Linked DNA regions of Shumkonia mesophila. The protein of the gene in region 2 interacts with the protein of the main gene of each other region in a pairwise test. Links are inferred from orthologs where the notes say so. Each region holds a gene or a part of one and is shown on either strand. Other genes may lie near its edges. The genes, in order: lepA and ODR01_RS20950.

Region 1 (3,276 bases), on a different replicon or contig from region 2:
TGGCCGCCTGCACGGCGCCGTCGGCCTCCGACAGCGCGATCAGGCGCGGCCGTTCGGGGTCGGTCTCCAGCAGGAAGACGAAGGGCAGGTCGATGGGATCGATCAAAAAGCTCGGCGCGCCGACGCCTTTCAAGCGGTCGAACAGGCCGGGATGGCGCCGCCTTACGATGCGCACGGCCAGCGCCAGCGCGGGCTGCAAGGCCATCGGCGGCAGCGGTCGCGCAGCCAGGCCGGCCAGCAGGACGGGCGAGAAGGGCGGGGTCAGGCGGCGGGATCGGTCCATGCTCCAGCTATACCCCATCGCCCCCGACCGGGGCAACCGCGGGGCGACTTTGCTTTGGCGCGGGCGCGGTGGTTGCGGCTAAGATGGCGCATGCGCGCGCTCTTTCCGTTCGGCTGGCTGTTCCTGGTGGCCGCCCTGCTGGGCGCCGCCGCCGAAACGGCGGCCCGCCTGGGACCGCACGGGGCCGGCCTCGTGCTCACGGCCTACGACGTGTGGTATGCGCTGGCCCCGGGCAACCTGGTGGTGACCAAGATCCGGCTCGAGGCTCTGCTGGGGCCGTGGGCGTGGGACCCGCTGACGACGAGCGTTCTGGCGTTGCCTTTGTGGGCGCTGTTCGGCCTTCCCGGCGGGCTGATGCTGTGGTTCGGCCGGCCTCGTCGCGGGCAGCCCGATGCCACCCGCCAGCAGGAGGAGGACGCCCTTTTCCTCTACGATTCCCTGGCCGAGCAGGCCGAGGCCGAGGAGAAGGAGTTCCAGGCTTTCCGGGACCGGCTGGCGGCCGAGCGGGAGGAAGAGGCCAAGCCCTAGTTGTCGCCGCTTTTCAGCACCGCCAGGAAGGCGGACTGCGGGATCTCGACCTTGCCGAACTGGCGCATGCGCTTCTTGCCGGCCTTCTGCTTTTCCAGAAGCTTGCGCTTGCGGGTGATGTCGCCGCCGTAGCATTTGGCGGTGACGTCCTTGCGCAGCGGGCTGACGGTGGACCTGGCGATGACATTGCGCCCGATGGCGGCCTGAATGGCGATCTTGAACAGCTGGCGGGGGATGAGGTCGCGCAGGCGCTCGCAGATGGCCCGTCCGCGTTGCTCGGCATAGGCGGCGTGGCAGATGAAGGAGAGCGCGTCGACCGGCTCGCCGTTGACCAGGATCGAGACCTTTTCCAGCTTGCCTTCAAGGTAGCCGTCCATCTCGTAGTCGAAGCTGGCGTAGCCGCGCGATACCGACTTCAGGCGGTCGTAGAAATCGATCACCACCTCGTTCAGCGGCAGCCGGTAGACGGCCATCGCCCGGTTGCCGACGTAGGTGAGCTCGACCTGCACGCCGCGCCGCTCGGTACACAGTTGCAGGACCGCCCCCAGATAAGTGTCGGGCACCAGGATGGTGGCCTTGATCCACGGCTCCTCCATGTGGTCGATGCGCACCGGATCGGGCATGTCGACCGGATTGTGGAGGAGGACCAGCGAGCCGTCGGTCATGTGGATGCGATAGACGACGGAGGGCGAGGTGGCGATGAGGTCGAGGTCGAACTCGCGCTCCAGGCGCTCCTGGATGATCTCCAGGTGCAGCAGCCCCAGGAAGCCGCAGCGGAAGCCGAAGCCCAGTCCGGCCGAGGTCTCGGGCTCGAAATGGAAGCTGGCGTCGTTGAGGTGCAGCTTGTCCAGCGACATGCGCAGGTCTTCGAATTGTGCCGCATCCACCGGAAACAGGCCGCAGAACACCACCGGAATCGATGGCCTGAAACCGGGCAGCGCGTGGGCGGTGGGGCGGCGGTCCTCGGTGATGGTATCGCCGACCCGGGTGTCGGCCACTGTCTTGATCGAGGCGGTGAAATAGCCGACCTCGCCGGGGCCCAGTTGATCGACGGTCTTCGCCTTGGGGGTGAAGACGCCCACCTGTTCCAGTTGATAGACGGTGCCGGCCGCCATCATGCGGATCTTCATGCCGCGCTTGAGCACGCCATCATAGATGCGCACCAGGATCATGACGCCGAGATAGGGGTCGTACCAGGAATCGACCAGCAGCGCCTTGAGCGGGGCGGCATCGTCGCCCTTCGGGGCCGGCAGCCGCTTGACGATGGCTTCCAGCACGTCGGGCACGCCCAGGCCGGTCTTGGCCGAAATCATCAGGGCGTCGGAAGCGTCCAGGCCGATGACGTTGGCGATCTGGTCCTTGACCTGCTCGGGCTCGGCCGCCGGCAGGTCGATCTTGTTGAGGACGGGAACGATCTCGTGGTTGTTGTCGATGGCCATGTAGACGTTGGCCAGCGTCTGGGCCTCCACCCCCTGGGTGGCGTCGACCACCAGCAGCGATCCCTCGCAGGCGGCGAGGCTGCGGCTGACCTCGTAGGAGAAGTCGACGTGGCCGGGGGTATCGATGAGGTTGAGCTCGTAGATCTCGCCGCTTTTCGCGGTGTATTCCAGGCGCACCGTCTGCGCCTTGATGGTGATGCCGCGTTCGCGCTCGATGTCCATGGAATCGAGCACCTGCTCGCGCATCTCGCGCGCCGTCAGGCCGCCGCACAACTGGATCAGGCGATCGGCCAGGGTCGATTTCCCATGGTCGATATGGGCGATGATGGCAAAGGTGCGGATGTGCGCAAGATCGGTCATGGCCGCGCTTTTATCAGGTTGCCCGCCGTCTGTCATGACCCGGATGAAGGGGGGCGATCGCCGGGCCCGGTTTTGCGGCCGGCGAAGCCGAAGCGCCGTCCCTTTTCGCGCATCCACGCCCGCGCCCGCGCCTCGGCGGTGCGGAAGGCCGGGTATCGCGCGCCGACGCGCATCCTCATCAAGCGCATACGGGGCGAGGCCAGCGACAGCAGGGCGAGGCCGACGAACAGGAACAGGAAGCCCTGCAAAAAGGGGAGAAACAGCCCGGCGACGCCGAGAACGACGAACAGCCAGCCACCGATGAGGAGCGCCCAGCGGCGCCATTCAGGCGAACGCAAACCCATGGGATGTGAAGATGGCGGGGGTCGCCCGCCGGCGCAAGGGGCCGGGGCCTTCAGCCGTGGCCGGCCGATGGCGCCGCTGCCCATTCGTAGATTTCGTCGCAGCGGGTATGGCAGGCGGTGCAGCCGTCGCAATGGCCCTCGGGCGGGCGCAGCCGGACGGTGCCCTTGCCAACCCACACGTCGAGCATGCCGCGAAGCACCTCGGCGTCGGCCTCGAAATGGCGGGCCATGGCCGGCAGCGAGGCCTGCCCGTGGTCGCGCAGATAGGCCTTGAGGTCGGAAAGGATCATCGCCTCACCCCGCTTCGTTACCCAGCGCGCGG
Region 2 (3,062 bases):
GCCTCCAGCAGGGGGAAGCGGTGCTTCACGTCGTCGCCGACCGCGAAGCCGCGCTCGATGCCGCGCCGGAGCGCCATCGCCAGGGCCTTGGCGGCAACCAGGATGAGGGCGGAGGCCACGGTGGCGCGGAAGAGGTATTCGAAGCCGCCCTCGATGGCCAGCGCCCACACCGCGAAGACGCCGATGACGTAGACGATGGCCAGCACGTGCCAGACGTCGGCCAGGCGGCGGCGCAGGCGGTAGGCGGCGGTCAGCGGCTGGCCGACGACCGGGCGGCCGCGGATGCGCTCGGCGACGGCGCCGCGGTTCTGCAACAGGAAAACGACGACCATGGCGGCGATCAGCAGGCCAACCACCCGGAGCAGCCCGGCGTGCGCGGCCAAGGGCAGGCCGAACAGCAGCGCCGCCTCGGCGGCGTAATAGCCGACCACCCCGGTGGCGATCAGGCGGCGCGACCAGATGAACAGATAGGTCGCCGTCTCCGGCCCCATCGACAGCAGCCGGAGCGACGGCCCCGGCGGCACCAGGAGCATGCGCACGAGGACGGTCAGCACCCGGATCAGCACGTAGGCGGAAAGGAAGGTGACGACCATCACCTGGGTCTGGCGGGCCGGGTTGAGCAACGGCAGCAGCGCGTAGGCGGCAACCGCGAAGGCGGCGATGGGCACGACCTCCATGACGGTGCGGACCAGCAGCAGCGGCAGGCGGACCACCAAGTTCGCCGCCTCGCGGCCGTCCACCCCCCGGCGCGGCCGGGTCAAGAGGGCGACGGCAAGGCGCTCGGCCAGCCAGCCGACGGCGATCACCGCGGCCAGCTTGAGGAGCGCGAACAGCCACAGCGAACGGATGGCCGGGTCGCTGACCTGGCGCTCGAACCAGGCGGACAGCAACGGCAGGTTGCTCAGCCGGTTGGCGAGCGCCACCACCTGGCGGCTGATCTCGCCGGCCGTGGCCGACAGCGTGGACACCAGGCGGGGCCCCAGGGTTTCGACCTCGTCCGGCGGCGCTTCCCGGGCCACCTCGATCAGCGCCCGGATCTGGGTCAGCAGTTCCTCGCGCTTGGCGTCGTCCTTGATCGCCGCCGCCAGCGCCTCCAGGTCCTCGACGGTCACCGGGGCCGGCGCCGCCGGCTCGGCGGCCAGCGCGCCCGGCGCCGCCACCGCCAGCCACATGGTCAGCGCCGCCACGGCGCCCGCCACGATCCCCAACAGCCGGCGTCTCGGTTGTCTCATGGTCATCCTCGCAAGTCTGGCGCGTCATCAGCGTACCGACAAACGGCCAATCTGTCACATCGTTCCACAGTCGGGAGCTAGATCCACCCGAAGCGCTTCAAGGCCCACAACTCGATCGCGCCTAGGACGCCAATGCCGATCGCCACGGCGGCGAACGCCCAGGAGGTGTCGGCCCCGGGAATGCCGCCGACGTTGATGCCAAGCAGGCCGGTCAGCAGGCCGAGCGGCAGGAACACGCCGGCGACGATGGCCAGCACGTACATGTTGCGGTTCATTTGCTCGCCCAGGCGGCTCGACAGTTCGTCCTGGGTGACGGCGGCGCGGTCTCGGACCGCATCGAGGTCTTCGACGTAGCGGGTGATGCGATCGGCGGTCTCGCGCAGACGCATGCGGTGCAGGTCGTCGAGCCAGGGCACGCGTTCGGCCACCAGGCGCGCCATGACGTCGCGCTGCGGCGCGATGTAGCGGCGCAGCGCGATGACCCGCCGGCGCAGATCGGCCAGCCGGCCACGCAGTTCGTAGCCGACGCTGGTCAGCACGGCGTTCTCGACGGCGTCGGCCTCGTCCTCGAAGTCGTCGATCACCGGGCCCATGCGCTCGACCAGACGGGCCGCCAGGTCGACCAGGAAATCGGCCGGCCCCCGGGGTCCCTTGGCCGCATCCAGACCCGCGCAGAGGTCGCTTACCGCCATCAGCTGGCGCAGCCGCACGCTGATGACGCGCTGGCGGTCGATCCACAGGCGGATCGACACCATGTCTTCGGGATCGGCGCCGGGATTGAGGTTGACACCCCTCAGGATGACGATCAGGCCATCCTCGAACTCGGCGCTGCGCGGCCGCGTGTCCTCGGCCAGCAGCGCCTCGCAGGCCAGCCGGCTCAACCCGCTTTCGGCCTCCAGCCACCGGCGTGCCGGTTCGACGGCGCGGTCCAGGTGGACCCACAGGAAGCCCTCGTCCGGAGCCCATCGGCGCACCGCCGGCCAGTCGAGCGGCCGGCCGCCGCCGGCGCCGTTCAGCAGGTATGCGCGCACCAAGCCGTCACCATCGGTCATGTCGCGGCCTCCTTCGTCGGCTTGCGGGTGAGCCCGCTCGAAGCATAGCGTTTTTCGGCCCGGGCGTCCGCCATAATTTCGGGGACACCATATTTAATTCACCTGAATTAAGTATGGTGTCCCCGAAATTAATGGTGCCCCCGAAATGATGAAAAATGGGGGTGCCGGCAGGCACCCCCAAGGGCGAAGCAGTCAGGGACTTGAGCGAAACCGAAGGTTTCGACCGAAAAGAAGGTGGGGGAGTGGGGGCAGGAGGCTCCCCCGCTCCCCCCGGCCGTTGCCGGCCTAACGCACGACCTCGCCGTGGAGGTTGATGTCGAGACCCTCGACCTCGACCTCCTTGGTCACCCGAAGCCCGATCACCACGTCGATGACCTTGAGCAGGATGAAGGAGACGACGGCCGTATAGACGATGGTGGCGACGATACCCTCGATCTGGGTGATGAGCTGGGCCGAGTTGCCCTCCAGCAGGCCCGCCGTGCCGCCGATGGCCTCGGCGGCGAAGACGCCGGTCAGAAGGGCGCCGACGACGCCGCCCACGCCATGCACGCCGAAGGCGTCGAGCGAGTCGTCATAGCCGGCCATGTGCTTGAGCGACGTGGCGCCCCAGAAGCAGGCGATGCCGGCGATGATGCCGATGATCAGCGCGCCCATCGGAGCGACGAAGCCCGAGGCCGGGGTGATGGCGACAAGGCCGGCCACCGCGCCCGAGATGATGCCGAGCACGCTGGGCTTCTTGCGCACCAGCCATTCGATCAGCATCCAGGAGAGCGCGGCC

What was found.
Region 1: the proteins of ODR01_RS20950 (region 2) and lepA interact in binary tests that used the Escherichia coli proteins (3 or more experiments, as listed by UniProt). The link is inferred for Shumkonia mesophila from one-to-one orthologs.

Annotation. Positions count from the first base shown.
Region 1 is NZ_JAOTID010000001.1:328,435-331,710, reverse strand. Bases 210-3,171 are described here. They hold lepA (translation elongation factor 4), read right to left. Parts: upstream 2,611-3,171; coding sequence 808-2,610; downstream 210-807. Other genes in these bases: ODR01_RS01415 (FeoC-like transcriptional regulator), read right to left, coding at 3,005-3,171; ODR01_RS01420 (PGPGW domain-containing protein), read right to left, coding at 2,643-2,954; ODR01_RS01430 (hypothetical protein), read left to right, coding at 374-811; ubiT (ubiquinone anaerobic biosynthesis accessory factor UbiT), read right to left, coding at 210-283. In the rest of the region: more of ubiT, read right to left, coding at 1-209; more of ODR01_RS01415, read right to left, coding at 3,172-3,244; Fe(2+) transporter permease subunit FeoB, read right to left, coding at 3,249-3,276. UniProt on the Escherichia coli protein: Required for accurate and efficient protein synthesis under certain stress conditions. May act as a fidelity factor of the translation reaction, by catalyzing a one-codon backward translocation of tRNAs on improperly translocated ribosomes.
Region 2 is NZ_JAOTID010000016.1:16,373-19,434, forward strand. The notes cover bases 298-3,045. They hold ODR01_RS20950 (zinc transporter ZntB), read right to left. Parts: upstream 2,285-3,045; coding sequence 1,310-2,284; downstream 298-1,309. Other genes in these bases: ODR01_RS20945 (mechanosensitive ion channel domain-containing protein), read right to left, coding at 298-1,232; ODR01_RS20955 (ammonium transporter), read right to left, coding at 2,570-3,045. Also shown: more of ODR01_RS20945, read right to left, coding at 1-297; more of ODR01_RS20955, read right to left, coding at 3,046-3,062. UniProt on the Escherichia coli protein: Zinc transporter. Acts as a Zn(2+):proton symporter, which likely mediates zinc ion uptake. Purified ZntB reconstituted in liposomes also binds and transports Cd(2+), Ni(2+) and Co(2+).